3 regions of the Vibrio fortis genome follow, and region 3 is predicted to be linked to each of the others. Evidence: predicted binding sites of a transcription regulator. Region 3 holds the regulator's gene; each other region holds the start of a gene.

Region 1 (10,485 bases), on a different replicon from region 3:
AGCGGCTTTTTTATTACACTATTTTCGAAACTTATTTTTTTATGAAAATTAATATGAATTATTTGTTTCATAATTGCGATAATTGCGTTATCAGATTACCATACTCTAAATTCAGAACAGTATCCCAATACCGTATGGCACGTATAACACAACAACAGAAACTCGAAAACCAGAAAAAATACAATAAAATCGTTCTAGAGCTATTCTTGGCAGAAGGGCATGAATCTCTCACATATGCTCGTATTGCTAAAGAGATTGGTGTAAGCCTCACTACCCTGCAAGGCTACTTTCCATCAACTCGCGCTATTAGAGCAGCTCTGCATGGGCATATTCTGCCTATTCTTTTGCAGCCCCTTAATTTTTCGAGCGAGAATGCCTTTTACGAGTCATGGGATAAAGCCTTAGAAGAACCACAATTTCAAAGTGTCATGAAACTGATCTTCTTTCACGCCTCGCAAACAGAGCAACCTGAGGGTTTCAACTTACAAGCGGACGGAGAACTACGCCAGAAAGCAGTCGAGAGCTTTGGAAGTAATGCAAGACAAGTAATTGAGACGGTAATTGGTCGTTCTCTACTGAAAATGACCAACTTTAGACCAAGCTAAAGCGAGTTAAGTAGACATAAAAATGGGAGCCTCGAGGCTCCCATTTTGCTTTCAATCTTAGTTAGAGATCTTCAGACACTAGCTCAACTTATAGAAAACCGTCGCTAGTGGTGGAAGTCTCAGCTCAATCGAGGTATCCAGCCCTTCACTCTGAACGGCTTCGATTTCCGCAACCTCTTTCACTTCAAAACCACTACCGTTGTATTTAGCGTCATCGGTATTCAATAACAGGCGGTATTGACCCTGAACAGGTACACCAAGGCGGAAGTGCTCGTGCGGTACTGGCGTAAAGTTTGAAACCACCAATACGCGTTCACCAGATTCACTGATACGTTCATGAGCTAAAATGCTTGCCTCTGCAGAGTCTTGAAGACGCCACTCGAAGCCACGAGGATCAAAGTCCAAATCGTGCATCGCCGCTTCATCACGGTATAGATGATTAAGGTCTTTAGTTAGCTGTTGAACGCCTTGGTGACGCTCGTAGTCCAATAAGAACCATTGCAGTTGGTCGTCGTGATTCCATTCCGCAGTCTGACCAAACTCAGCACCCATGAAGTTAAGCTTCTTGCCCGGTTGTGCATACATGTAGCCCATGTAAGCGCGCAGGTTAGCCGTTTGCTGCCATTCATCACCTGGCATCTTGTTGTGGATAGAGCCTTTACCGTAAACGACTTCATCATGAGACAGTGATAACACGTAGTTTTCGCTGTGCGCATAAACGAGTGGGAAAGTAATCGTATCGTGGTGATACTTACGGTTGATTGGATCTTCTTGAATGTAAGACAAGCTGTCATGCATCCAACCCATGTTCCACTTAAAGCCAAAGCCTAACCCGCCCATGAATGTCGGAGCAGATACACCTGGGAATGCGGTGGACTCTTCCGCAATCGTCATTGCGTTCGGGAAGTGTTTGTACACCTCTTCGTTCATCCACTTCAATGTCGCGATGGCATCGTAGTTCTCATTGCCACCGTCAACATTTGGCACCCATTGGTCATGACTACGTGAGTAATCTAAGTAAAGCATCGACGCGACAGCGTCCACACGAATACCGTCAATGTGGAATTGCTCAAACCAATACAGCGCATTAGAAACTAGGAAACGACGTACATGCTCACGACCAAGATCGTAAATGTAAGAGTTCCAGTCTTGGTGCCAGCCACGGCGTGGATCTGGATCGTGGAACAGAGGCGTACCATCGAAGTTGGCTAGTCCGTGATCATCACTTGGGAAATGGGCAGGAACCCAATCCAACACCACGCCTAGGCCAGCTTGGTGACACTGATCAACAAAGTATTTGAAATCATCCGGAGAACCAAAACGGCTCGTTGGCGCAAATAGACCCACTGGTTGATAGCCCCAAGAACCGTAGAACGGGTGCTCTGATACAGGCATCAATTCAACGTGGGTGTAACCAAGATCAGTTAGGTATGGAATCAGTTCTTTTGCGAGGTCACGGTAGTTTAAGAAATCACCATTCGCATCACGCTTCCAAGAACCCGCATGCAGTTCGTAGAACGACAATGCTTCTTTGCGTTTTTCGGTTACTGGGCGGCTTTGCCATTTCGCATCTTGCCACTCATAACGCGCGTGATCGTAAGTCACCGAAGAGAACGATGGGTACTGCTCAGAATAGAAGCCCCAAGGGTCTGCTTTATGCGGTAGACCTTCGCCATTTGGACCTTTCAACTCGAATTTGTACTGTGCGCCCTCTTCTAGTTCAGGGATGAATAGACCCCAAATACCATAATCAAGACGCTGCATTGGGTGACGTCGGCCATCCCAAGAGTTGAAGTTACCCACCAAGCTAACCGCTGAAGCGTGAGGTGCGTAAACTAGGAATCGTGTACCAGAGATTGAGTCACCATCACGCTCTAACGTAATAAACTGAGCACCCATATGATGGTACATGTCTTTAGGTGTATGCAGCACTTCGTAGCTCGCATACAGCTCATGGTATTGATAAGGGTCATCTAAGATCTGTTCTACGCCAGCCCAATCAACAGCCAATTTGTAGTGTGTGAAACGCAAATCGCGCTCTAGCTCTAGGACAAAGCCACTGTCGCCCTCTCGCACTAATTCAACGCGAGGTTCGTCGCCAACAATCAGCTCAACTTTATCTGCTCCCGGAATCCATACACGCAATGCACCTTCATCAGAAGGAATATATGGACCTAAACATGAGAATGGGTCTGCAAACGAAGCCTGTGATAGTTGGGTATATATTTGTTCTTGCTTTGAAATTGAACTCATTTCCAAAACCTTTCTCCCTAACCAAACATCCAAAAAATATAAAATAAAAATGCCCGCTATGGATGCGGGCAATATAACGACGATCTATTGTACCTGACGTACGAAAACGTTTGAGTGACCAAGATTATAGTTTCTTATGCAACAAGCAAAAATCTCAGTATTCTCGGGCCACTCAAGCATATTAGTTACCCGCTTTCTCACGAACTTCAGTCAGGCGAGAAGCAATACGATTAACACCATCATGAGCAAAAATCTCATCAAGGTTCATCGACAACTTACGACGCCAGTTCGGGTACTCATCAACCGTACCTGGAATGTTTACAGGCTGATCCATCTCTAGCCAGTCTTCAAGCTGAACACTCAGTAGTGTTGAAGAGCCTGCCGCAACGTGCAGTTGCAGTGCCTCAGCTAAGTAAGAATCCATTGGTACTTGGCTTGCGTCACGGCCTACACCTTCTGGTAGGAAACCATGCCATGCCACAGAGTCTAGGATACCTTGCTTGCACTCTAGACGGTCATCAAACAAGCCATTCAGCTGCTCTTGATTTGGATATAGACCAATCTCTTGTCCCATCTTCAGGTCATCACAGTGCCAGAAGCCACGTAGCGTCGGCATGTCATGCGTACATAGTGCCGCCATAGATTGTGATGCGTAATGTTTTGGTGAGATGAAGCCACCATCTTCTTCAGATGTTTCGAAGAAGAATACCTTGTATGAGTGAACGCCTGCATCGGCAAGAATGTCTACGATCTCATCAGGCACAGTACCCAAGTCTTCACCAATCACAGAACACTGATAGCGGTGAGATTCAAGCGCTAGAATTGCTAGCATATCTTGCACAGGGTAGTAGATGTACGCGCCTTGCGTTGCGTCTTCACCTTTTGGAATCCACCACAGACGCAATAGACCTAATACGTGGTCAATACGCAGTGCACCACAGTGCTTCATGTTAGCGCGCAGTAGTTTGATGTATGCATCGTAGCCCGTTGCTTGAAGTACTTCTGGGTTTAGTGGTGGTAGACCCCAGTTTTGACCAAGTGGACCTAGAATATCTGGTGGAGCACCAATGCTCGCATCCATCACTAGGTTGCCTTCATCCGCCCACGTTTCGCTACCAGAGTCTGCAACACCTACCGCAAGGTCACGGTAAAGGCCAACAGCCATGCCTTTCTCTTCTGCCAAAGATTGTGCATCATTGATCTGACAATCCGCTAGCCATTGCAGGTACATGTATAGATGTACTTTCTCAATATTGTCTTTGATGAACTTTTGGGTCGCTGGGCTTTCAAATGTACGGTATTTCTCTGGGAATACAGGCCAGCCCCACATGTTTGAGTCTTCTGCGTGAAGCTCTGCGTGCAGTGCATCGAATGCTGCTTGATGCATTAGGCTATCACCGCCCTCTTCAACGAACGCTAGGAATGCTTGTGCGCGGTCGCTGTTTTTATCTAGGTGACGATGTTTGAATTCAGTGAATAGCAGCGGAAGAATGCTCATCTTCAGCTCAGACACTTCTGTGTAGTTTACCCAATGCGCGTCGCGTGCTTTCTGTAGGCGCTGTTGGAACTCTGCGCTGCCTACCGTTTGTTGTGCTTCTGCGCTCAACGCGAATTCAGGCACTGAGCTCACGTCGATGTATAGGATGTTCAACCAACGGCGTGAAGATGGGCTGTATGGGCTCGCACCTTCTGGGTTTGCAGGGAACAGAGAGTGAATTGGGTTAAGACCTACGAAGTCACCACCACGTGAAGCGATATCAGCGACAAGTTGCTTTAAGTCACCGAAGTCACCAATACCCCAGTTGTGCTGAGTACGAAGTGTGTAAAGCTGGACACTTGGGCCCCAAAGCTTCTTACCTTCTTCGATTGGATTCTGCTTGTAACACGCTTTTGGTGTGATGATAAGCGTCATCTCATAAGGCTTTTTACGACGCTTACGGCTAACGACTAGTTTGTGATAACCCCATGCCAAATCGTTTGGCAATGCAAACACTAAAGGGCCACCCTCTGCACGTTCGTCTCGTACAACTTGAGATTGAAGATAGCCTTCAAGTACCTCTCCTTGCTCTGTCTCTAAACGCCAGCTGAACTCACTTTCACGAGCACTCACACCTAGATTTAGTGCAACCTCTACAGGCTCACCATCGCGCAAGACAAGAACTGGGTCTAATACATCTTTCTTGTGTTTTTTCTCTGCAGATTTAAGCAGAGCGTCGTCGCTGCTTATGTCGTAGCCCAATGAAGCCAATAGACGAGTTAATGTTTCGTCAGATACTTGTGCTTCATCGCCCCACGCACTTACGTAACTGTCGGCAAGGTTTGCCATTTCTGCGACTTGTTTTAATACGCTTTGTTCTTTCATCGCTATCTCCGAAAACGCGCTAACGCTTTCAATTTTGTAGGGTTATTTATCTAAGTTTATTTATTTCAATTTAGCTTTGAGCCAACTAATTGAGCCAAGGCAGAAACTGCCTTGGCTTTTTTGGGTTCTATTAACGTTTAACCGCTTCTAGTTTCCAAATGTTGTTCACGTAGTCGCGGATTGAGCGGTCTGATGTGAACTTACCAACCAACGCGGTGTTTAGGATGGCTTTCTTAGCCCAGCCCGCTTGGTCTTTGTATTGCTTGTCCATGTCTTCATGTGCTTTCACGTAAGATGCGAAGTCCGCCAGACATAGGTATGGGTCACCGCCATCTAGTAGGCTATCAAACGTTGCACGTAGTAGACCTGGTTGACCTGGAGTGAACTCTTCACCCGTTAGTAGGTCAAGTGACGCTTTCAGTAGTGGGTCTGCGTGGTAGTAGTCGTAAGGGTTGTAACCTTGCGCTTTCACCGCTTGAACACCATCAACGTCTAGGCCGAAGATGTAGATGTTTTCTTCGCCAACTTCTTCACGAATCTCTACGTTTGCACCATCCATCGTACCGATAGTTAGAGCACCGTTTAGAGCCATCTTCATGTTACCTGTACCAGAAGCTTCTTTACCCGCTAGCGAGATTTGTTGAGAAACGTCTGCTGCTGGGATGATGATTTCCGCCATGCTTACACGGTAGTCAGGGATGAATACCACTTTCAGCTTGTTACCGATACGAGGATCGTTGTTGATCTTCTCTGCAATCTTGTTCACCGCGAAGATGATTTCTTTCGCTAGGTGGTAACCCGGAGCTGCTTTCGCTGCGAAGAAACATACACGTGGCTCACACTCAAAACCAGGTTCGTTCAGGATACGGTGGTATAGAGATAGGATGTGCAGCAAGTCTAGGTGCTGACGCTTGTACTCGTGCAGACGCTTGATCTGTACGTCGAAGATAGCGTTAGTATCTAGCTCGATACCCATGTTCTCTTGAACCCAATCAGCAAGACGCTGTTTGTTTTCTTTCTTAACAGCCATGAATTCTTTTTGGAATTTCGCGTCTGTTGCGTACTGAGCGATGCCTTCAAGCTGCTCTAGTTTCGCTGGCCACTCAGAACCAATCTTGTCTGTAATAAGCTTAGATAGACCTGGGTTACAGAACTTCAACCAACGACGTGGCGTGATACCGTTTGTCACGTTAGTCAGTTTACCTGGGAAGATCTCGTTGAACTCAGGGAATAGGTCTTTCTTAACTAGCTGTGAGTGAAGCGCTGCTACACCGTTTACTTTGTAAGAGCCGATTACACATAGGTTTGCCATGCGAACCATGCGGTGGAAACCTTCTTGGATGATAGAAAGCTTCGCTTGCTTCTCACCGTCACCAGGCCACATCTTACGAACTTCTTGTAGGAAGCGGTGGTTGATTTCGAAAATGATCTCCATGTGACGTGGAAGTAGGCGCTGGATTAGCGACTCAGACCAAGTCTCTAGAGCTTCAGGAAGTAGTGTGTGGTTCGTGTATGCGAACGTGTTTGCACTGATGTCCCAAGCAGTATCCCAATCTAGACCTTTCTCATCGATAAGAATGCGCATTAGCTCAGGGATAGCGATTGTTGGGTGCGTATCGTTAAGCTGGATAGTCTCTTGCTTAGGTAGATCGGCTAGAGCAAAACCTGCTGCTTCGTGACGACGTAGGATATCGCGAACAGACGCTGCAGAGTGGAAGTACTGCTGCATTAGACGAAGAGTCTTACCTTTTTCGTGGTTGTCGTTCGGGTATAGAACCTTAGTGATGTTACCAGCATCGATTAGCGCGTGTTGTGCTTCGAAGTAGTCACCGTTGTTGAAGCTTGCTAGTGAGAATGGTGCAATAGCCTGACATTCCCAAAGACGCAGTGGGTAAACCGTGTCTGACTCGTAACCTACGATAGGGAGATCCCAAGGCATTGCTTTTACTTCCATACCTGGAACCCAAGTACGTACTTCGCGACCGTCTACATATTCCACTTCAACGTGACCGTAGAAACCGATGTGTTGTGCAAGCTCTGGACGAGCTACTTCCCATGGGTAGCCTTCAACACCACGCCATGCGTCTGGTGCTTCTTTTTGACGGCCATCTTCGAAAGATTGCTTAAATAGACCGTACTCGTAGTGTAGGCCGTAACCTACTGTTGGGAATTCTTGTGCTGCACAAGAGTCCATGAAACATGCAGCTAGACGACCTAGACCACCGTTACCTAGTGATGGGTCACGCTCTTCTTCTAGAAGGTCAGTTAGGTTTTGACCTAGCTCTTCCATTGCGTGAGTGATTTGCTCGTAAAGACCCATGCTAATCAGGTTGTTACCTGTTAGACGACCAATCAGGAACTCTAGAGATAGGTAGTTAACGCTCTTAGCGTTCTTAATCTTCTCATCGTTTTCAGTAGCAAGCAGATCAAATGTAGTAAGTTCTGCTAAAGCACGACCCATTGCTAGGTACCATGCGCGGCTATCCGCTGTTTCTACTGTAGTAGCGTAGGTTGCAGATAGGTGTTTCTTAACACTTTCTTGGAACGACACTTTATCAAAAGTTTTTTGCTGAGTTGCTTTCATTTCAGAAATCTCGCTTTTATTTGTTCTAATTCATCTGTGACATATCGTGCATGGTCACAATTAACTAAACATCATCCCGGTCTAACGGATGACTAGGAGTAGATGAAAGGGCGTAGGGGGCGTACTGACGTTGGGTTAGTGATCCAAATCTCATGTTCAGCTCCAGAATAAAAAATTGGAGTGATTATGATCACAAGCCCCCGTTCCATAACTTAACTTTGAATGATGAATTTTTTGTTTACCTATTTTCACTTTCTTGCGAGTTCTGATATTTAGATCACGAAATATTTTTCACGTTCTCATCTTTTTCACAAATTCATGTGTAGAAACGAGCAACATCACGATCACAAACCACCCCATTTAGTGATTAAAGTCACAATTAAAGGGCGTAGTTGGGTCAAAATATGCCACAGTGCAAGGTTTCTGAGGCTGATCATGGTCTGGGCCATTTTTCTTCACGTAACATAGCTTCAGAATTAATTCATGACGGCTTTTGTTTTGATGGTCGGTTAGACGCAATCGACTCTTCTTATAAAGACAAGGGCCATGGAATAGGTAACCTTCGACATGTGGATCCCGTCTAAACTGACTCGCCCAGGGCGATTACACAACGCAATCTTAAGACCACGCGTATTAGATCTGCTGCAAAATGCCGACTGCTATAAGCTCGTATTATTCCGCTCCCCTGCTGGCTATGGAAAAACTACCATGGCGGCTCAGTGGCTAGTTGATAAACCCAATGTAGGTTGGTACAGCATTGACGACAGCGACAATGATGCCTTCCGTTTCATCAACTACCTGCTTCAGTCTCTCAACAAGGCGACACAAAATGCTTGCCCTAACGCCCAGAAGTTAGCGGAAAAGCGTCAATTCTCATCGCTTCACTCCTTATTGAGCGAAGTATTCGCAGAGATGGCAAACTTTCACCATGAGTGCTTCCTTGTACTTGATGACTATCATCTCGTTAATAATGACGATGTGCATGAAGCCATGCGCTTCTTCTTAAAACACATGCCAGATAACCTAACGCTTGTTGTGACAAGCCGCGGTACGCCACCACTCGGTACAGCAAACCTACGTGTGCGCGACCTAATGATTGAATTAGGTAACGATTCATTGGCTTTCGATACTGAAGAAACCACCCGCTTCTTTAATCAACGTGTTACTGACGGTGTCGATGACACTACGGCAGGCAGTATCTGTGCCTATGTAGAGGGCTGGCCTTCTGCACTTCAGCTAATTGCCCTGCAAGCGCAACATCAAAAACGCACCCTCGCCCAATCGGCAGAGTCGGTTTCTCATTTTAATCATGCTCACCTTTGGGACTATTTAGTAGAAGAAGTATTTGATCTATTAGACAAAGAGACTCGCCATTTCTTAATGCAGTGCTCGGTGCTGGATCACTTCAATGACGAGTTAGTTTGTGCGCTCACGCAGCGTGAAGATGCTCTAGGTATGATTGAATCACTCAACCGATTTGGGTTGTTTATCTACCCACTAGAGGGCGAGAAAAACTGGTATCGCTTCCACAATCTATTCGGTGAGTTTTTGGCGCACGAGCGTCAAGCACGCATACCACAACAAGAGGCTGAACTGCACAACGCCGCAGCTCATGCTTGGCTCAAGCAGAACACGCCTCACCAAGCTCTTCGCCATGCACAAAGAGCCAATAATGCGGAGCTGATTGTACAGATCCTAGGCACTCACGGTTGGCAGATGTTCAACCAAGGTGAACTGTCTTCATTGGAAATGGCGATCAAACAACTGACACCGGATCAGCTTTACAGCGATCCTAAGCTCTCAATGCTACGAGCTTGGTTGGCACAAAGCCAACACCGCTATGATCAAGTTGGTACGCTGTTAGAAGAAGCGGAGTCTCAATATCAAGCACGTAATATTGAGCTCGACACTCAACAGCAAGGTCAATACAACGCGCTACGAGCGCAGGTAGCGATCAACAGCAATGAGCCTGAAAAAGCACTAGAACTCGCAGAGTTAGCACTGAGTCAACTCAATACCACCGTCTATCGCAGCCGTATTGTTGCGACTTCTGTTGTTGGTGAAGTTAACCACGTAATGGGTAACCTAAGCCGTGCATTGCCTATGATGCAGCAAACCGAAAAACTGGCGCGCCAGTATCAGGTTTACCATCAAGCACTCTGGGCAATCTTGCAACAGAGCGAGATCTTGATTGCGCAAGGTTATGTTCAAGCAGCATTCGAACTGCAAGACAGTGCCTTCAAGCTTATCGAAGAGCACCAGCTGCAGTACGTACCACTACACGAATTCCTATTACGCGTCCGTGCTCAGATCTGTTGGTGTTGGAACCGTTTAGACGAAGCTGAAGAGTGCTGTTACAAAGGCTTAGATATTCTAGGTCACCACTCACCAAGTAAGCATCTTCACAGCTACTCGATGCTTGCTCGCATTGCATTAAGCCGTGGTGAAATCGACAAAGCGGCGAAGTTTATCGATCAGATTCAACACCTACTTCGTCAATCCACGTACCACGTAGATTGGACAGCCAATGCCTCTCTTTCTCTGCTGCTATTCTGGCAGGTAAAAGGCGATAAAGATTCGATTCAAGATTGGTTAAACGTTGCAGTTCGTCCTGAATCAGCTAGCAACCACTTCTGCCAGCTGCAATGGCGCAACATAGTACGTGCGCACATTATGTTGGA
Region 2 (10,485 bases), 1.1 Mb from region 3:
GTTCACGCTTGTCATAGCCCGATGCGTGAAGTGGAAGTGTTACACGACCAGTTATTAGCGATGTTTGATGCAGATTCAAGCTTAAAGCCACGCGACATTATCGTGATGGTGGCCGACATCAACGCCTACAGCCCAGCGATTCAAGCGGTATTTGGTAATGCGCCGGGTGAGCGCTACATCCCTTATTCAATTTCAGACCGTACGGCCGATCAAGAGAGCCCAATCTTAACTGCATTCATGCAGTTGGTGGCGCTGCCAAAGAGTCGTTGTTTGGCTTCCGAATTACTTGAGCTACTTGAAATCCCTGCGATGATGGCGCGCTTTGATATCGATGAATATCAATTCGAACAAGCCAAACAGTGGGTTGAAGAGGCGGGTATTCGCTGGGGTGTTGATGGCAGCACCGCGACAGAATTTGACCTACCCGAGACACAGCAAAATACTTGGCTGTTCGGTGTTCAGCGTATGCTGCTTGGCTACGCAATGTCGGAATCAGCAGGATTGTTTGAAACCGCCGACTCATCGATTGCTGCATACGATGAAGTGCAGGGCATGAGCGCAGAGCTTGCGGGTAAGCTCGCGCATTTTATTGATCGTATTACCCATTATCGACAGCGCCTAAACCAGCCACAATCGATTGAGCGTTGGCGCGAGACCCTGTTGAATTTGATCGATGACTTCTTCAGCGTAGAGCTAGAAGGTGAAGTGGTATTGAAGTCGATTCGTGATGCCCTCGGGCAACTTAACGAACAGCTTGATGACGCCTTGTATGAGCAAGACCTATCACCAAGCATTGTTTATCAGTACTTGAACAACAAACTCTCAGGAGCGCGTATCAGCCAACGCTTTTTAGCAGGGCAAGTGAACTTCTGTACTCTGATGCCAATGCGTTCGATTCCATTTAAAACAGTGTGTCTGCTAGGAATGAACGACGGTGTTTATCCTCGCTCTATGCCACCAGAAGGCTTTGATTTAATGAACGGTCGCACTCGTCCGGGGGATCGTTCTCGCCGCGATGATGACCGTTATCTGTTCTTAGAGGCAATGCTATCAGCGCAAGAGAGTCTATACATCAGTTATGTTGGTCGCTCTATACAAGACAATACAGAACGAGTTCCGTCCGTCTTGGTGTCTGAGCTTATCGAATATTGTGAGCAGAACTACTGCCTACAAGGCGACGAAGCTCTGGGAAGCGATGAATCTGGGCGCAAATTAAGCCAAGCGCAAATGTTTGAACACACCATGACGCCATTTAGTCCGAGTGCTTTCATGCCGTCTCAAGACAATACCCAGCTCAGTTACGCTAAAGAGTGGCTGCCTGCCGCTAATCGAGCGGGGGAGCGTAGTGGCGAATTCAATCGTGCGTTAGAAGATTATCTTGCAGGGGCAACGTACCCTCTCGAGCTTGATCTGGTTGAGTTACAGCGTTTTTGGCGTTTACCTGTTCAATACTTCTTCAATCGTCGCCTCAAGGTGGTATTTGAGCCACCGTTGCCTGTGATGGAAGACGATGAGCCATTCGTGTTGAATGGCTTAGAGAGCTATCAACTTAAAGATGCACTCTTACAAGTATTGATTGATAACCCTCAATCACCGGATGAAGCCATTCGCCACTTTGTCGCGAAACAGAAAGCGCAAGGTCGTTTGCCAGTTGGGGCATTTGGTGACATTGAGTTTGAGACCAACCGAGTTCAGGCGGAAGAGTTAGCCAAAGAGATCCAATTCGTTACCGGTGCTCCGAAAGAAGATCTAGAGGTGAATATCACGATAGATAGCCTCGGCGAAGGAAAACCGGTCAAGCTGATTGGTTGGCTTACTCATCACTATCAATCAGGCTTAGTGCGTTATCGCAGTGGTAAAATTCGTGCGCAAGATTACCTTGCTGCTTGGATTGATCATCTGTGTTGTAGTGTGATGGGGAACCCTCAGACAACGCATATCATTGGCTATGACAAAAAAGAGGGGGTAGTGCATCTCACGCTTAGCCCTCTTAACGACATTCAAGCAGCAAAACAGACTTTAGGTGAACTTGTTCGTCTGTTCTATCAAGGCATGACTCAACCTCTACCATATTTCCCTAAAACGGCACTGGCGGGCGTTGAAGCTGGCTTTGGCCGAGGAAAATGGGTTGATGATGAAGAGAAGTCTTTGAAGAAGATGGCTGATACATTCAACGACAGTTATGCCTTTACCGGTGAAGGGCGCGATAGCTACATCTCACGTATTTGGCCGAAGTGGGATGAAACATTAGCGGCAGAAGCAAGGCTCTACTCAACACTGGTCATGCAGGCAGCGCGCTTTGCAGCGGTTGATCCCAGTGATCAAGAGTAACAGTGGGCGATCGCTAAGATCGCCACAACTCCATCTACAGGGCCGATCACGCCAATGGGTACTGGAAACCAATAGTGGTTTCAGAAAAAGTGTAGAACAGATGAGAGAAGTGCTGGGAAGTCAGGGAATTGAAAGCACAGGAATTAAAGTGGCCGCCAGTAAATCATTATTAGTGTAGGGCGTTCGCTGTACGGCCACAGGTCAGAGGGACCATTATTCTTTTGGTTCTTCGGCGGCGAAAAAACAATCGCTAGCCTAAACTCGTGGGCGCATAGTAACGATGCGTACCAAATTGATCCGTGAGAGAGATCGCACTCCCTAATAAGATATTGGTACCAGACCAGATTTGAATGACGTTTTTGATACTAGGTCACATTTGTAACAGAATAATTAAGAAGAAGGCAGCTCGGTATGACTACCACAAATCGTGATCTCGCTATCACGCCACAAGCGCTTAATACCATGACGTTTCCTCTGCATGGAGCGCGATTGATAGAAGCTTCTGCGGGTACGGGTAAAACCTTCACGATAGCGGGTTTGTACCTGCGACTTTTGCTTGGTCACGGTACATCTGAGTCCGGTGTAAATGGCGAAGAGCCGAGTAGGCACCAGCAGCCGCTAACAGTCGATCAGATTTTGGTGGTGACCTTTACCGAAGCGGCAACAGCGGAGCTCAAAGACCGCATAAGGAAAAAAATACGCGCTGCATATATATCATTTTGTAGAGGCGTTTGCGTCGACTCTAAAGACCAATTTATCAAGGACTTACTTGAAGAGTACGATGATGCCAAGAGAGCATCTGCAGCCGAAACATTACTTAACGCCGAAAGGCAAATGGACGAAGCGGCGGTGTACACCATTCACGGCTTCTGTCAGCGTATGTTGACTCAGAATGCATTTGAGTCGGGCAGCCGCTTTGACAATGAGTTCGTAACCGATGAAAGTCATCTTAAAGCGCAAGTTGTTGCGGATTACTGGCGTAAACAGTTCTATCCACTTCCGCTGCAACTGGCTGGCGAAGTGCGTAATATTTGGGGTTCACCCTCTGCGCTATTGGCAGATGTGAACCGTTACCTGACAGGCGCGCCGTTAAAGCTAACGGTGGAGGCGATGTCTGGCGACCTGCAATCTCTACATAATAGCAACCTAGATAAAATCAAAGCGCTAAAAGCACAATGGCTAGCATCTCAAGAGGATTTTCTGCCAATTATCTCAGGCTCAGATGTCAATAAACGCAGCTATACCAAAAAGTCATTGCCTACTTGGTTGGAAGCGGTAACGACATGGGCGCAAAGCGAGACTCACGATTATCAGTACCCAGATAAACTGGAGAAGTTCGCGCAATCGGTGCTTAATGAAAAAACGCCGAAAGGCACCGCCCCTTGTCATGACGTTTTTGAGGCGATCGATACGTTTTTAGCGCAGCCTGCGGATATGAAAGCACCGCTGTTAGCGCATGCGATTACTCATTGCCGAAACATGCTCGCGGCAGCCAAAGAGCAGAAACAGTGGCTCTCATTCGATGACCTACTGACTCAACTCTCAGCTTCGATTGATGTTGATGAACAGTCACTGCTGGTGGAACGAATTCGTACACTTTATCCGGTTGCGATGATCGATGAATTCCAAGATACCGATCCACTGCAATACAGCATCTTCAGCCGTATTTATCTGAATAGCCCACAATGTGGCTTGTTTATGATCGGTGACCCGAAACAGGCGATTTACGGCTTCCGTGGTGCAGATATTTTTACCTACATCAAAGCGCGTAACCAAGTAAGTGCTCACTACACGTTAGGCACCAACTGGCGTTCAAGCGCAGATATGGTGAGTGCGGTGAATCAGGTGTTTAGTCATTCTGATAGTCCATTTATTTATGACGATGACATTCCGTTTTTACCTGTTGCTTCAAGTCCAAATGCCGATTTGCGCCAATGGACTCTTGGTGACAAGGTTCAACCGGCCGTCACCTTTTGGTTGCAAGAGACAGAAGACAAGCCATTGCCTAAAGGGGAGTATCACGCTGCCATGGCGGAGGCGACCGCGAGCCAAATTCAAACCATATTGACGGCTTCGCAGGAGCAGCAAGCGCATTTTGACAACGGCAAAGGTCGCAAGTCGATTCAGGCGGGTGATATTGCAGTATTGGTGAGAACAGGTAGTGAAGGGCGTTTGGTGAAGACAGCTCTCGCAGAACAAGGCATTGCCAGTGTTTACCTCTCCAACCGAGATAGCGTGTTCGTCAGTTTAGTTGCTCAAGATCTTCAGCGTTTACTGCAAGCGGTATTAACGCCAGAAAATGACCGAGCTCTCCGCGCTTGCCTAGCGTCTGAATTATTTGCCCTTGATGCTGCGTCACTCGATCAACTGAACAATGACGAAGTGGTTTGGGAAAATGCGGTTAATGAGTTCCGCGAATACCGAAAATTGTGGTTACAACGCGGTGTGCTGCCGATGTTACGTGCAGTGATGAGTAAGCGCCACTTAGCAGAGCGATTACTAGAAGAAGAGAACGGCGAGCGCGCATTGACCGATTTAATGCACATTGGTGAACTACTGCAGCAAGCGAGACAAGAGTTAGACAGCGACTACGGACTGCTGCGTTGGCTCGCAGAAGCGATCATTGATGCGCAGAACGGTTTGGGTAGCAATGAAGATGATATTCAGCGTCTTGAGTCAGAAAGAAACTTAGTTCAAATCGTTACTATTCATAAATCCAAAGGCTTGGAATACGATTTGGTGTTCCTACCGTTTGTAGCAAGCTACCGAGAAGCGAGTGAAGGTAAATATTACGACCACGCTACAGACACCACTGTTCTTGATATCACCGCTAGTGACGGGGCGTTAGCACAAGCCGATAAAGAACGTTTAGCCGAAGATTTGCGTTTGATCTACGTAGCGCTCACTCGTGCTGTTTACGGCTGCTTTATTGGTATGGCGCCACTGCGTAAAGGACGCTCAACCAAAGAGCCGACTGGCGTGCATTTGAGTGCGATGGGCTATCTGGTTCAAAATGGAAAAGAGTGCAGCATTGCAGAATTACAGCAAGCTCTCTCGGGCTTAGAAAGTAGTAATGACAGCATTACGTTGAGCGAGACGCCGACACAACATGAGCAGCCTTTTTTTGCTAAATCAGAGCCTCAGCCTGATCTACAAGCTCAAGAGTTGAGTGCGTCGATTGACCGTGCGTGGCGCATTACCAGTTATTCAGGATTAGTGAAGCAAGGCAGCCATGGTGCAAGTCATGACGCAAGCATGGAGGTATCGGGCTTTGATATCGATTCTGCGGATGAGCAGGACGAAGGGGAGTTGATTGAGCCAGAGCGTTCTATCTTTACCTTTCCTCGTGGTGCTAGGCCAGGTACGTTTTTGCACACCCTATTTGAAGAGGTCGAGTTTACCGAGCCTGCGACCAGCGATCACAATACGCAAGTGATCACTCACTTACTGGAACTTGAGCAGTACGAACTAGAATGGTTACCCGTTCTACAGCAATTGGTTGATACTGTGCTCAACACCGCTTTAGATGGCAAAAAGCTTAAGCTAAGCGAGAAAAATGCGTCTCAGCGACTGGTTGAGATGGAGTTCTTATTGCCTATTGAGGTTCTCGCTTCTTCCGAGCTTAACCGTGTTATTCAGTATCATGACCCTCTTTCAGCGAAAGCTGGAGACCTTGGCTTTCACACAGTGCAAGGTATGTTGAAAGGCTTTATCGATTTGGTGTTTGAACACGAAGGCAAATATTACGTGCTCGACTGGAAATCGAACCACTTAGGCGATGATGTGGCGGTTTACCATGGCGAGGCTCTGAAAGGTGCCATGGCTGATCACCGATACGATTTACAGTATCAAATTTATGCCTTGGCTCTGCATCGCTTCTTACGCAGCCGCATCGCTAATTACAGCTACCAAGAGCATTTTGGCGGTGTTTATTATCTGTTTTTGCGCGGTATGGATGGACAATCTCAGCAGGGAATATTTTCCGCTAAGCCAAGTGAAGCCATGCTTAACGAAATGGATCAATTGATTGACGGTAAAGTTGTCGATCGCCAAACAACACAGTCAAATGATGACCAAGCTGGACAAATGGAGCTTATATAATGACACCCATTGATTTACAACAAGCGCCATTGATGGATGTGCTGAAGCTATTGGCAGAGAAAGGCACGATTCGCCAGCTTGACTATCAATTTGCTCGCTTTATTGCACAGCAAGCGAATGGTTACTCACAAGAGGCCGATACCGCTCAACAGCTTGGCTTTCTCGCCGGCGTGGTTAGTCATGAGTTAGGTAAAGGGCATATCTGTATGCAGCTGACAGTAAGTGATCACTATCAATCGAATACACCTGCTGACTTAGCGCAGTTGCTCGGCCTTTACGGAGACGCGGCACTACAGCTCAATCAACGTCTGTTGAGTGTGGATTGGCCAGCTATTTTGAACAACTCAAGCTTGGTCGGCACCAGTGCGGCGTGTGTTAAGCCACTCATGTTTGACGGGCAACGTGTTTATCTGCAGCGTTATTGGAACTATGAAGTGGTGCTGGCTGAGGCTCTCAATCGCTTGAGTCATCCGGTTGAATTTGACCTCGAACAGAAGCGTGCACTGACACAAACGCTTAGTCAGTTATTTGCTCGCAGTTATCACTTTCTTTTTAACGCACTGGTTAAAGCGGAATCGAATGGCCAAAGCTCACAAGTGCTGCGCCAACAACTGGTTTGTGATCATTTAGATGTTGTGTCTGAAGCTGAGTTGAACTGGAGTGAGATTGATAGAGCTGTAGCCAGTGCTCGTCAGGTCACTGACCTAAATGTACTCGATGAACTGGTACCTTTGTCCGTATGTCTAAACTGGCAAAAAGTCGCTGCGGCGGTAGCGCTTAGTCGTCGATTTGCTGTCATTTCTGGTGGCCCTGGTACCGGAAAAACCACCACCGTCGCAAAGCTGTTATCTGCGATGGTAGAGCAATCATTGAACTTGGGTAAAACCCCGACCATTAAATTGGTTGCGCCAACAGGTAAAGCGGCAGCGCGTTTGACCGAGTCGATTGGTAAGGCGATTGATCAACTGCCAGTTGAGCCCATCGTCAAAGAGAACATTCCAACGGAATCGAGTACCTTGCACCGCTTACTTGGGGCCATTCCAAACCGAGCTGAGTTTAGGCACCACCGTCGAAACCCGCTGCATTTGGATATTCTAGTAGTCGATGAAGCGTCAATGGTCGACCTCTCGATGATGTATAAGCTGGTGGATGCATTGCCTCCACATGCGCGGTTGATTCTGCTCGGAGATAAAGATCAATTAGCCTCAGTTGAAGCCGGTGCCGTGTTGGGTGATATTTGCGCCTTTAATGCGAACGGCTATAGTACACCTCAAGGTAGTTTGATTGCTGAACTGACTGGGTTTGAAGCTGTATCTCGCAACAGAGTAAGACAAAACCATATGGCTTTGGCTCCAGCCGTCGCTGATAGTCTATGTATGCTGCAAAAGAGTTACCGCTTTGATGCTCGCTCTGGCATTGGACAACTAGCGAAGGCGATCAATGCCGGTTCGGCTTCTCAAGTCGATTTGGTATTAAACAAAGGCTTTGCGGATATTGAACATCACTCACTCTCTAGTGATAGTTATAACCTGATGCTTCGAACTCTAGTGAATGAATATGGTGCGTATTTAAACTGTATCCACCAACCATTGACTGAGGATGAGAAACAAGAGGATCGCGCGAAACAAGCTCTCGATCTCTTCAGCCAATGTCGACTGCTTTGTGCTGTGCGTGATGGGGATTTTGGTGTCGCAGGGTTAAACCAGCGCATTGAACGAGCATTAGCTGCAAGACGTTTAATACAGCCGCATAATGAAGAGCTTTGGTATCACGGCCGCCCTGTAATGGTGACACGAAACGATCATGGTCTTGGTTTATATAATGGTGATATTGGCCTGTGTATGCTGGACTCTACGGTTTCTGAAGAGGGTGCTTCACCAAGGCTTAAGGTTTACTTTGAGTTGCCTGATGGAAGCGTAAAAGCCGTGCTGCCTAGCCGAGTGCCTGAGCATGAGACGGCCTATGCGATGACGATCCATAAATCTCAAGGTAGTGAATTTGATTTAACCTTGATGATACTGCCACCGGAGTTCAGCCCAATCTTAACACGTGAGCTTATCTATACTGGAGTGACGCGTGCTAAATCTCGCTTGATGATGTTCAGCGATAGTTCGGTATTTAAGCGAAGTATTAAGGTGAAAACTCAACGAGTGAGTGGGTTGGCGGTACGTTTGGGGCGTGGTGATGTCTAAAGGAGTCGGAAAATTATGATAGGAAGCAGCCATCCGTGGTTGCTTCTTTGAGCCAAGACCTAGCAGTCTTTACTCAGAAAGGCTCTTGTAAAAGAGATATGGTTTATCTTGTATTTTGCTTGGCAGTTCAAGATAAACTCCTTCAAGTTGTCAGTCACTGGGAAAACACAGTGGACATCTAACCCTTCAAGAAATTGGTTGTCAGCCATATCCCAAAAACTTTGTAGCGAATTACAAATAACGGTTCTCATATCAATATGCTCTTTTTGCTTTTTGTTATTAACGGGCATAGCCAAAGTTTAAGCCTGCGATGTTAAAGTTATAGCAATCCGTGCAAGTCCCCATGCCGAGGCATAGACGATTCCAATCAATGTTTACTGAGAATGTAAATCGACCAAATTCTATACAATTATCACTGTGAATAAAAGTGCATACTTGATAAATCTCATATAGTAATCGATTACATTTGCAATCAATTTCTACCTAAAGTGAGAATCGGCACAAAATTTAAATTTTTGGTGCTGAAAGCCTGAGCAAAAACATCAATGCTAGACATTCAACGCCAGTATTTTTGACTTGCGCTGGTAGTTGTAGAGCCCCTGTTTCTCCATTGGCAGTTCATCGACACCAATCTCGTAAAAACCTTGTTCTCTAAACCAGTGCAGACTGTGAGTCGTCAGTACAAAAATCTGATCAATATCCTGAGATTTAGATTGATGTCTCATGTAGTTGAGCAGCAATTGCCCACGGTTGCCATCTCGGTAGTCTGGGTGAATAGCAACGCACGCCATCTCGGCCATATGATCTTCTGGGTAACTGTATAGTGCGGCACAACCGATGATCAGCCCATCTTTCTCGATGATGGTGAAACGGTGAATCTCTTGTTCGAGCTGCTCACGAGAACGACGAACCAAAATGCCTTGCTCTTCAAGAGGACGAATGAGGTCGAAGATACCACCGATATCATCGATTTGTGCTTGTCTGACTTGTTCAGCACTCGCCATAACGACTTGTGTACCGATACCATCGAACGAGAAGAGCTCTTGGATAAGAGCACCGTCAAGTTTGTAACTCACTAAGTGACAACGTGGTACACCAGCACGACAAGCGGCAATGGCACCCTTTAAAAATCGTTGAGTACCGCTGCTCATGTCTTGAGCAGGATCTTGTGACTCCATTAGGCGATCGAGTATCTGTTTAGCGTCTTTTGGGAAAAGTTCTGCGAGTACATTGCCATCGCTATCGATAACCCCTTGCTCAGAGCAAAACCCAATTAACTTATCTGCTTTGAGGCGAATCGCGACTTGAGTTGCCACCTCTTCGGAAAGTAGGTTGAAGCTTTCACCCGTTACTGAGCTGGCAATCGGGCCGAGCAGAACAATAGAGCCTTGGTCGAGGGTACGGTTGATTCCTTCAATATCAATACGACGGATTCTTCCGCTGTGGCAATAATCGGTGCCATCATCGACCCCAAGTGGTTGCGCGGTGACGAAGTTACCACTCATGACATTCAGTTGAGTTCCGGCCATCGGGGTGTTGTTTAAACTCATTGACAGTCGAGCTGTGATTGCAAGCTGCAATTGTCCCGCAGCTTGCATGGCAACCCCCAATGCATACTCATCAGTAACGCGGACATTCTTGTGATAAGGAGTGTAGCAATCTTGTTTTGACAGTAGTTCGTTAATTTGAGGACGAGCACCATGAACCAGAACGATCTTTACACCTAGGCTGTGAAGTAGGGCAATATCATTGATAATATTACCGAAGTTTCGATCGGCTACTGCTTCGCCTCCCAGCATGATAACCATGGTTTTTCCACGGTGAGCATTAACGTAGGGGGTCGATTGTCTGAATCCTTTAA
Region 3 (10,485 bases):
TCAAGCGATTGCTCAAGTCTTTGGTGGTGAAGTCGTGAGAGCCAGACAGGTAATGCATGGTAAAACCTCCCCGATTCGTCACACTGGGAAGAGTGTTTTTCAAGGGTTGAATAACCCACTGACTGTTACGCGCTATCACTCCTTAGTGGTGAAGAATGGCACCTTGCCGGACTGTTTTGAACTGACATCTTGGACAGAATTTGAAGATGGCCGTATGGACGAAATTATGGGTTATCAGCACAAGACTTTGCCGATCGACGCAGTACAATTTCACCCCGAATCGATTAAAACAGAGCAAGGGCACCAACTACTGGCTAATTTTCTAGCCCGCTGAGTGTTTGAATCCTTCTGACACCGATCACTTTTTATAACATTTATAGATGTGAATACCGTTTTTTGTGTCTATGCAAAGTTATTCGCGTTATTTCCTCTCGATCCCCTCTCAGAGCTTGTTCTGCCTGCATTTCTTGTTTGTTAAAGCACGTCTAAGTAAAAAAAGCTTCATAAAATAGATACGTTGATGCATAAATAGTCATAGGTAGTAACGTTCGCCTGGCTATTTAGCGTGGCGAAAGAATAATCTACTATTGAAAAGGTTAATTAAATGTAAATATAATGCTGCAGCAGGATGATGGCGAGACAAAATACCTTTGTCTCGGATATGAACCATTACGCTTATTTTGCGAAGCTTGCAGTATCGAGAAGGAATGTGTGATGACAGTGGAAAATAAAGTGGAACGTAGTCTATTTGATGAGGTCATGGTGCCTTGTTACAACCCTATGGAAATGATCCCAGTAAAAGGGGAAGGGGCACGCGTTTGGGATCAGCAAGGTCGTGAGTACATCGACTTCGCTGGTGGTATTGCGGTGAGCTGTTTGGGTCACTGTCACCCAGCGATGGTTGACGCTGTGACTGAGCAAGCAAATAAGCTGTGGCACCTAAGTAACGTTATGACTAACGAGCCAGCACTGCGTCTAGCGAAAAAACTAACAGACGTGTGTTTTGCAGAGAAAGTGTTCTTTGCAAACTCAGGTGCAGAAGCGAACGAAGCAGCACTGAAGCTTGCTCGTCGATGGGCAGCAGACGTTCATGGTCCAGAAAAATCTGAGATCATTGCATTTAAACAGGGTTTCCACGGTCGTACATTCTTTACGGTTACTGTTGGTGGTCAAGCTGCATACTCAGATGGCTTTGGTCCTAAGCCAGGAGACGTAACGCACCTTCCGTACAATGATATCGAAGCACTAGAAGCGCATATCTCTGATCGTACTTGTGCTGTGATGATGGAACCTCTGCAAGGCGAAGGCGGCATCATTTCTCCAACATCTGAGTTTGTAAACACGGTACGTGAGCTGTGTGATAAGCACAATGCACTGCTGATTTTCGATGAAGTACAAACGGGTAACGGCCGTACTGGTAACTTCTACGCTTACCAAGGTTTAGGTGTTACACCGGATATCTTGAGCACTGCGAAATCACTAGGTGGTGGTTTCCCAATCGGTGCAATGCTAACGACCAATGAATTAGCGCCACATCTAAAAGTGGGTACTCATGGTTCAACTTACGGTGGTAACCCACTAGCATGTGCGGTTGCAGAAGCAGTTGTTGATGTTGTTAGCCAGCCAGACACACTTGAAGGTGTGAAGGTTCGTGAAGCGTTATTCCGTGATGGTCTAGCGAAAATTAATGAAAAATATCAAATCTTTAGTGAAGTTCGTGGTAAAGGCCTACTACTGGGTGCGGCTCTGAATGACGAATGGCAAGGCCGCGCGCGTGACGTATTAGTTGCTGCGGGTAAAGAAGGTCTAATGGTGTTGGTTGCGGGTGCAAACGTGGTTCGTTTCACACCATCACTTGTGATCACTAAAGAAGAAATTGAAGAGGGCTTAGCAAAACTAGATAAAGCAATTGCTTCGCTAGTATAAGCCTCAAGCGGCGTCATAGAAATGATCGCCACAAGAGCGATCTCATGACGCACAGCTCAAGGCCCAAGCTTAATGTTTTGGGCCTGTTTTGCATCTGGAGGGAATAATGATGCTTGTTGTACGCCCAATTAAATTATCTGATTACGATGCGCTACACACATGTGCGGTCGAATCAGGACATGGATTCACATCACTTCCGGTTAATGAAGAACTGTTAACCAATCGAATTACACACTCTGAATATAGCTTTGCCAAAGAAAACGTCACTGAGCCGGGTGACGAAGGTTACCTAATGGTAGGTTTTGACGTTGAAACTGGGGAAGTTGCTGGCACGACTGGTATTGAAGCCTCGATTGGCTGGGACGTGCCTTTTTACTCTTACCACATCAGTAAAGTGGTGCATTCGTCGCAACGACTTAAAGTAAATAACGTCGTTAAGCTACTGACATTTGGCAATAACTACACAGGTTGCAGTGAGATTTGTACGCTTTTCTTACGCCCTGATTACCGTAAAGGTTTAAACGGTCGCTTAATGTCTAAGTGTCGTTTCCTATTAATGGCTGAGCACCCAGAGCGTTTCTCTGAAACCATTTTTGCGGAGATGCGTGGCGTGTCGGACGACGAAGGTAACTCTCCGTTCTGGCAGTGGCTACAAGAGCACTTCTTCTCAATCGACTTCACGTTGGCAGATTACTTAACGGGTATCGGTAAGAAAGGCTTTATCGCTGACCTTATGCCGAAACTACCAATTTACATCAACCTATTGAGCCAAGAAGCTCAAGACGTGATTGGTCAAGTGCATGATAAAACACGTCCAGCATTGAAACTGCTTGAGCGTGAAGGCTTTACCAACCGTGGTTATGTCGACATCTTCGACGCAGGCCCAACGGTTGAGTGTGACTTGCGTAATATTGAATCAGTGCGCCACTCGATTCGTGCTCAGGTTGAAATTAGTGAGCATGCAAGCTCTCAAGATTACCTGATTGGTAACACCTCATTTGAAAACTTCCGAGCGGTCGCTGCTAAAGGTGCTTATGACCAAGCGAGCGGTAAAGTGATCCTTGCGCCAAATGTGGCCGAGGCATTGGAAGTTAAAGAAGGCGATTTTGTTCGTATGTTGGCTCAATAGAGCTCGATGGTTAGTCAAAGAAGGATAGAAGTATGACTCAGTGGATTGCAGGGCAATGGGTAGCCGGTCAAGGCGAAGCGATGACATCAGTAAGCCCATACGACAACCAAGTAGTATGGAAGGGCGACAGTGCGACACCTGCTCAAGTTGAATCAGCGGTCGCTGCGGCGCGCGAAGCGTTCTTAACTTGGAAGAAACTTAGCTTTGCCGAGCGTGAAGCGATTGTGCTTAAGTTCGCGGAAAAAGTGAAAGAGAACAGCGAAGAGATCGCACAAATCATTGCTAAAGAGACGGGTAAACCTATCTGGGAAACTCGCACTGAAGCCGGTGCAATGGCAGGCAAGATTGCTATCTCAATTCGTGCATATCACGACCGTACTGGTGAATCATCACGTGAAGCTGCGGGCAACCAGATCGTCCTGCGTCACCGCCCTCTAGGTGTTATGGCAGTATTTGGGCCTTACAACTTCCCGGGCCACTTGCCTAATGGTCATATCGTACCTGCATTGCTATCGGGTAATACAGTTGTATTCAAACCATCGGAGCAGACACCGTGGACGGGTGAGTTTGCGATGAAGCTTTGGCAAGAGGCTGGCCTACCTGCCGGTGTAATTAACCTTGTTCAAGGCGCTAAAGAGACGGGTATTGCTCTAGCGGATGCGAAAGGCTTAGATGGCGTGCTGTTCACCGGCAGTGCTAACACGGGTCATATCCTACACCGTCAGTTTGCTGGTCAACCGGGTAAGATGTTGGCACTAGAAATGGGTGGTAACAACCCTATGGTGATCAGTGAACACTTTGGTGATGTGGATGCAACGGTATACACCATCATCCAGTCAGCCTTCATCAGTGCGGGTCAGCGTTGTACTTGTGCACGTCGTTTGTATGTTCCAGTGGGCGAGAAGGGCGATCAACTGCTCGATAGCCTAGTATCGGCAACTAAGAAGATTCGTGTCGACCAACCTTTCGCAGAGCCTGCACCGTTTATGGGTCCACAGATCTCAGAAGCAGCGGCTAAGTTCATTCTGGATGCACAAGCAAACCTGCAATCTTTAGGTGGTGTAAGCCTAGTGGAAGCAAAAGCGGGCGAAGCGGCGTTTGTTTCTCCAGGCATTATCGATGCAACTAACATTGCCGAGCTGCCAGATGAAGAGTACTTCGGTCCATTGCTACAAGTAGTTCGTTACCAGTCACTTGAGCAAGCCGTTGAACTGGCGAACGATACTCGCTTTGGTTTGTCTGCAGGACTGGTATCGACAGATGATTCAGAGTGGGAATACTTTGTTGACCATATCCGCGCGGGTATTGTTAACCGCAACCGTCAGCTGACCGGAGCAAGTGGTGATGCACCGTTTGGTGGTCCAGGTGCTTCAGGTAACCTACGTCCAAGCGCTTACTACGCAGCGGATTACTGTGCATACCCAATGGCATCGATGGAAGGCGGTGAGACTCAGCTTCCAGCGACATTTAGTCCTGGTATCGAACTGTAATCATTCATCATCACTAACAACGTAAACCATCAATCGGAGGCAGGGAAGTTTGGCCTCCTTTTGGATTACTCGCAGGGCGTCTGACTCCGCGAGATATAATTATAAATAAGTATGTCACAAGCTGATGGCTGCTGACTTTTTGTCGCAGCCTCTCATTTTCTAATCCAATCCTCTAGCTTGCTAGAACCCGACAAGGAGTCACCATGACACCCGATCTACTGTTCAAATCCCTGTGGGATGACTATATCGAACGCCTCTGCCCATCCGCTGAGAAGGTACATCAGCTGTTGAAAGAAGAGGAAGACCTCATTAATGATCACATCGCGCTGCGTACATTTAATGTCGCACCTTTGGGGATTGATACGCTGGCTAAACCCTTCTTGGCACTTGGCTATAAAGCGTGTGGTGACTACGTGTTTGAAAGCAAAAAGCTAGTGGCTAAACACTTTGAACACCCAGATCCAAACCAACCAAAAGTGTTCATCAGTGAATTGAAAGTAGAAGAATGTTCTCCTGAGCTACAAGCGATTGTTGCGAAGTTGGTAGCGCAGGTAGATGCAAGCAAGCTAGAAGGTCAAAATTTCCTATTCGGTGGTCGCTTATGGAACTTGGATTTCCAAGATTACAAACAACTGGCGACAGAGAGCGAATACGCTTCTTGGTTGGCGGCGCACGGTTACGGTGCTAACCACTTTACCGTGAGTGTGAATCAGCTAAATGAGTTCACCGAAGTACAAGCTGTGAATGATCACCTGAGTGCGTCTGGCTTTACAATCAACAGTGTCGGTGGCCAAGTAAAAGGCTCTCCAGAGGTTCTACTAGAGCAATCATCAACAATGGCTGACAAAGTTAAGGTTGAGTTCTCAGAAGGGGTAGAGTTGGTTCCAGGTGGTTTCTATGAGTTTGCTAAGCGCTACCCAATGGCCAATGGCGAGCTTTATACCGGATTTGTTGCTGCTTCAGCGGATAAGATCTTCGAGAGCACCAACGGTTAAAGAAAGATACGAGCACAGGCGTTGCCCTAAGATTCGGGCACGCTTCGCTTCGAGAATGTTTACAAGGCGAGAGCCTGATGTGTTTCATTCGTATCTCGTATCTCGTATCTCGTATCTCGTATCTCGTATCTAGATAAAGAAAAAGCCACCAAATTTGCATTTGGTGGCTTTTGAATTTTTGCTCGGTCAATCGAGATTAACGAGTACCGTAAACCACAATAGTTTTACCGTGAGCAGAAATTAGGTTTTGCTCTTCTAGCATCTTCAAGATACGACCTACAGTCTCACGTGAACAGCCAACAATCTGACCAATCTCTTGACGAGTGATCTTGATTTGCATGCCGTCTGGGTGAGTCATCGCATCAGGTTGTTTCGCTAGGTTTAGTAGCGTTTGTGCGATACGACCAGTAACGTCAAGGAACGCTAAGTCACCAACTTTTTGGCTGGTTACTTGAAGACGGCTAGCCATTTGCGCAGAAAGGCGCATCAGGATGTCTGGGTTCACTTGGATAAGTTGACGGAATTTCTTGAAAGAAATCTCTGCAACTTCACAAGGAGATTTTGCACGAACCCATGCAGTACGCTCTTGGTCTTCTTCGAATAGACCAAGTTCGCCGATAAAGTCGCCTTGGTTTAGGTAAGAAAGAATCATTTCCTTACCTTCTTCGTCTTTGATAAGAACTGCCACAGAACCCTTAACGATGTAGTACAGGGTCTCTGCCTTTTCACCAGCGTGAATCAGAGTACTCTTTGAAGGGTACTTATGAATATGACAGTGTGAAAGGAACCACTCTAATGTTGGATCGGTTTGAGGTTTACCTAGAACCATAATATCTCACTTCCTCTGCAGGGTATGCTTGCCGCTTTCCATATTTTAGCTAAGCCTGAATTTGACTTCTTAGGATAAGAGCACTTGTTCTGTGCTGCAAGCTATCTTGTGTTTCGGTTAAGAATAGTATCCTTTTTCAGTCACTATTTCTTGATTTTAATCGTGACCAAGCTACGATTTTTTACGCAAAATTGTGCACATGATCACGGTATGAAAAGTAATCAACCAGAATGCCATTCCGTTAGCCAATTTTTCCCGTTTCGATGAGCTGTTGTAAGATAGGTCTTACGATGAGCTCCATAGCAAAGCTCATTTTCCCACCTGGCACAACAAGCGTGTTATGACGTGACATAAATGAGCCATCAATCATAGCGAGTAGATACGGGAAATCGACGTTTTTGATACCACGCAAACGAATAACTACAAAACTTTCGTCAAGGCTAGGGATGCCTTTTGCATTAAGTGGGTTAGAGGTATCAACAGTCGGAACTCGCTGAAAATTGATATGCGTGCGCGAAAACTGTGGAGTGATGTAGTTGAGGTAATCATCCATAGAGCGAACAATGGAGTCCATTACTGCTTCACGGGAATGCCCACGATCGCGTGTGTCTCGGACGAACTTCTGAATCCACTCTAGGTTTACGATGGGTACCATGCCAATCAGCAGGTCAACGTGCTGTGATACGTTGACGTCGCCATCGACGACACCACCATGTAAGCCTTCGTAAAACATCACATCCGAGTTTTCAGGGATCTCTTGCCACGGAGTAAAGGTACCCGGCATTTGATTGTAAGGCACCGCTTCGTCAAAGGTGTGCAGGTAGCGTCGAACTTGCCCTGTACCTTCGTTGCCATATTGACGAAAGAACTCTTCAAGCGCACCAAAATCATTGGCTTGCGGGCCGAAGTAACTGATGTGCTTGCCTTGCTCTCGAGCTTTACGGATCTCGACATCCATTTCTGGACGAGTAAAGCGGTGGAAACTATCGCCTTCAACCCAAGCAGCCTTCACGTCCATCATGTTGAACATTTTTCGGAAAGCTTCTGAGGTGGTGGTGGTTCCGGCTCCTGAAGAACCCGTAACCGCAATAATTGGATGTTTAGCGGACATGACAACCCTTGTCGTTAGAATAACTTACTTGTTAGCAATCGTTTTCCACTATAACACGGCTATTTTTTTATGGCAGCCTAGAAGCGTTTAGTGAGTTGGATATCGACGGTTTCATGCAGCTCAGAAAAAACAATACTCGCTTCCCCTGATTGCAATTGCTGTTTCACTTGGTCGATTTTGGATTGCAATGAGATCTCAACATCACCGTAGTCGGTGCCTTCTCTGAGCACGAACTCTTTGATCAGATTGTCTAGAGTTTCAGGCGCGATGTCTTGCCATGGAATGATCATAAATACATCTCTCTTTTATGTTCATGGGTATGTGTTTGTAAAGGTGAGTGAGTGCAGCATAGCCGCTGTCAATTTACCTTATTGTGGCGCTATTATGCCGAATCCTGAATACTTTCATAGTAGGCAGGCAAAGCTTCTTCTAACCAAAATTTAGGGTTAAAGGTACTGCCTGTAATAAAGCCCACATGTCCGCCTTTCTGAAACAGTCGGTAATCGATGTTATCTGGCAGAATGAACTTAGGGATCACATCATCGGTCATGAAAGGATCGTCTTTGGCATGAATGATCTGCGTGGGCAGCTTGATGCGATTAAGCTTCGGCAACGCAGAACATTGCGCATAGTAGTCTTGAGCATTCTTAAATCCGTGCAGAGGAGCTGTGATCAGATCATCAAACTCATACAGTTTCTCGATCTTCTTGATCGTATCTGCTGTGATGCCTAATTTTTCTGAAAGCAGCTTCTCTTTCTTGAGTGCGTTGGATTTAAGTGAGTTCAACAAGTACTTCTTGTAAACCTTAGAGAACCCTTTTTCGATTCGACTTGAGCAACTGGCAAGATCAAACGGCGCTGAGACGATAGTGGCCGCAGAGAGCAGAGGATCATCGGCGTATTCGGCCAGATAGTTGGCTAACATGTTACCGCCTAAAGAGATACCGACCGCCACTTTAGGATTATTAGGAAACTGAGCATGCAGGTTTCTTAAGAAAAAGCGAGCGTCTTCCACTTCGCCTGAGTGGTAAGCACGAGCTAGACGGTTGGGCTTACCGCTGCAGCCACGAAAATGCATCATTACCGATAACCACCCATCTTCAGCGAACGCATTCATAAGGCCATTAGCGTAGGGGCTTTCAAAGCTGCCCTCAAGACCATGAAATAGTACGAAGATTGGCTTGCGGTCTAGACCTTCATTGCTTGGGTCTTCGCTCCATGCGAGATCGAGAAAATCATGGTCGGGTGTTTCCAATGTTTGCCAATGAGGGTGGAACAACGCCTGCTTGCGAATAAACCTAGGGACTAAGGTTTGAAGGTGGGGGTTAGATAGGCCAGTCGCAGCGGTAAAAATTGTCATAGTAGAGGTTCCATCATTCTCTGGGGCTGAGATATCACTCGCGTTTCTCTTTGAGCTTGGTCTATCTTGGCGAGCTGTGCAAGTGGTGAGTGATGAGTGTTGACCAAGAATTGACGTAGCTAATGCATTGAAACTTAAGTGCAGTAGCGTGATGTCTAGTTTATTACTCTGTGTTCTTCCGGTGCCAGTGGCTCTGAAAAGAACTCATAAAGTGACTCGGCGGAGAGTAGGCGGCAGTACTGCAATACCAAGGGTATATCGGTGTTCAATGTTAGAGGAAGACCATTGATACAGTCGACAAGGTCAGATTGTTGCTGCTTTTCTAGCTGAAGTTCGAATTGCAATGCTTCTCTATAAAGTGAGTCGACTACATGAGGTTTGAGATGTTTGCGCAGTTCTCGATAGCTAAGAAGCAGCGACTCTGAACGACCTAAGCATTGTTGAATGTGATGCCATTCAGTCTTTTCGAAAGCCAGCTGTTGCTCATCTAGCCATTTGAGGAGCAACAGTAGGTTTACATTGCCATGATATTGGTTTTGTAGGGTTAGGCATGCATCTTTAACACCACGAGCACTATAATAACTCAGGCTAAATTGCCAAAGTCTCTCTAGTGTTAGTGTGGTCGACGCATGCTCTGAACTCATAAGTTTTCCATATCCTGTTCCATCTGCTCAAGCTCTTCTTGAACAGACATCCACTCCATTTCAACCTCTTCAAGCTGAGATTTACTTGTTGCTTGGAGCGCGAGTACTTGATTAAGTTTAGCTTTGTTTTCGGCTTCATACAGAGAAGTATCAGACAATTGCTGCTCAGCGTCTTCAAGATCGGCTGTGAACTTGTCCATCTGCTTCTCGAACTGAGTCAGCTTTTTACGCAGTGGCGCTGTTAGTTTTCTAAACTCTGCCTCACGACGTTTCTGCTCTTTCTTTGCCGCTGCGCTATTGGCACCATCTTTAGCAGGAGCTTGCGCTTGAGCCTCTTTACGCTCGAGTTTTTGCTGATCAGTCAGCCACTTGTAATAGTCGTTGAGGTCGCCGTCAAAAGGTGCAACTTGGCGGTCATGCACTAGATATAGGTCATCGGTAGTTGCACGCAGTAAGTATCTGTCGTGCGATACAATCACCATTGCGCCCTCGAAGGTTTGCAACGCCATGGTTAACGCTTGACGCATGTCGAGATCCAAGTGGTTGGTTGGTTCATCGAGTAGCAGTAGGTTCGGCTTTTGCCAAACCAGCAGAGCTAATACCAAGCGTGCTTTTTCACCACCAGAGAACGGTGCGACCTTATCAAGTGCTTTATCACCTTGGAAACCAAAGCTACCTAAGTAATCGCGCAGCTGTTGTTCTGTATGCTTCGGCGCAATCTGCATCATGTGTTGCAGCGGCGTCTCTTCTGGATGCAGTGTCTCCAATTGATGCTGTGCAAAGTAGCCGATCTTTACACCCTGCGAATAGCTCAGCTCACCCGCTTGTTGTTTCAGTTCACCAGAAAGCAGCTTGATCAGCGTCGATTTACCCGCACCGTTACGGCCGAGTAGACCAATGCGGCTACCAGGAACAAGGTTCAAGCGGATCTTTTCTAGGATCAGGTTATCACCGTAGCCCGCGGATACTTCATCCATCATCAAGATAGGGTTTGGCAGTGC

What was found. Region 3 encodes CRP, which controls carbon source genes, mostly activating them, when cyclic AMP is high. Its sites were predicted from a motif close to TGTGANNNNNNTCACA; they were not measured.
Region 1: the regulator CRP is predicted to act here: its motif matches at 7,984-7,999, upstream of OCV50_RS17285 (glycogen/starch/alpha-glucan phosphorylase).
Region 2: the regulator CRP is predicted to act here: its motif matches at 2,630-2,645, upstream of recB (exodeoxyribonuclease V subunit beta).

The regions. Positions count from the first base shown of each region.
Region 1 covers NZ_AP025488.1:599,995-610,479, reverse strand. Annotated here, with positions in the region: gene OCV50_RS17300 (TetR family transcriptional regulator) at 135-605, shown strand; gene glgB (1,4-alpha-glucan branching protein GlgB) at 684-2,864, opposite strand; gene malQ (4-alpha-glucanotransferase) at 3,040-5,220, opposite strand; gene OCV50_RS17285 (glycogen/starch/alpha-glucan phosphorylase) at 5,351-7,804, opposite strand; gene malT (HTH-type transcriptional regulator MalT) at 8,372-10,485, shown strand, end outside.
Region 2 covers NZ_AP025487.1:756,185-766,669, forward strand. Annotated here, with positions in the region: gene recC (exodeoxyribonuclease V subunit gamma) at 1-2,331, shown strand, start outside; gene recB (exodeoxyribonuclease V subunit beta) at 2,743-6,432, shown strand; gene recD (exodeoxyribonuclease V subunit alpha) at 6,432-8,624, shown strand; gene OCV50_RS03345 (hypothetical protein) at 8,684-8,875, opposite strand; gene argA (amino-acid N-acetyltransferase) at 9,173-10,485, opposite strand, start outside.
Region 3 covers NZ_AP025487.1:2,945,684-2,956,168, reverse strand. Annotated here, with positions in the region: gene OCV50_RS13165 (aminodeoxychorismate/anthranilate synthase component II) at 1-334, shown strand, start outside; gene OCV50_RS13160 (aspartate aminotransferase family protein) at 715-1,926, shown strand; gene astA (arginine N-succinyltransferase) at 2,036-3,055, shown strand; gene astD (succinylglutamate-semialdehyde dehydrogenase) at 3,088-4,545, shown strand; gene OCV50_RS13145 (DUF1338 domain-containing protein) at 4,749-5,540, shown strand; gene crp (cAMP-activated global transcriptional regulator CRP) at 5,737-6,369, opposite strand; gene OCV50_RS13135 (phosphoribulokinase) at 6,611-7,480, opposite strand; gene OCV50_RS13130 (YheU family protein) at 7,558-7,770, opposite strand; gene OCV50_RS13125 (hydrolase) at 7,863-8,840, opposite strand; gene OCV50_RS13120 (TIGR02444 family protein) at 8,996-9,484, opposite strand; gene OCV50_RS13115 (ABC transporter ATP-binding protein) at 9,481-10,485, opposite strand, start outside.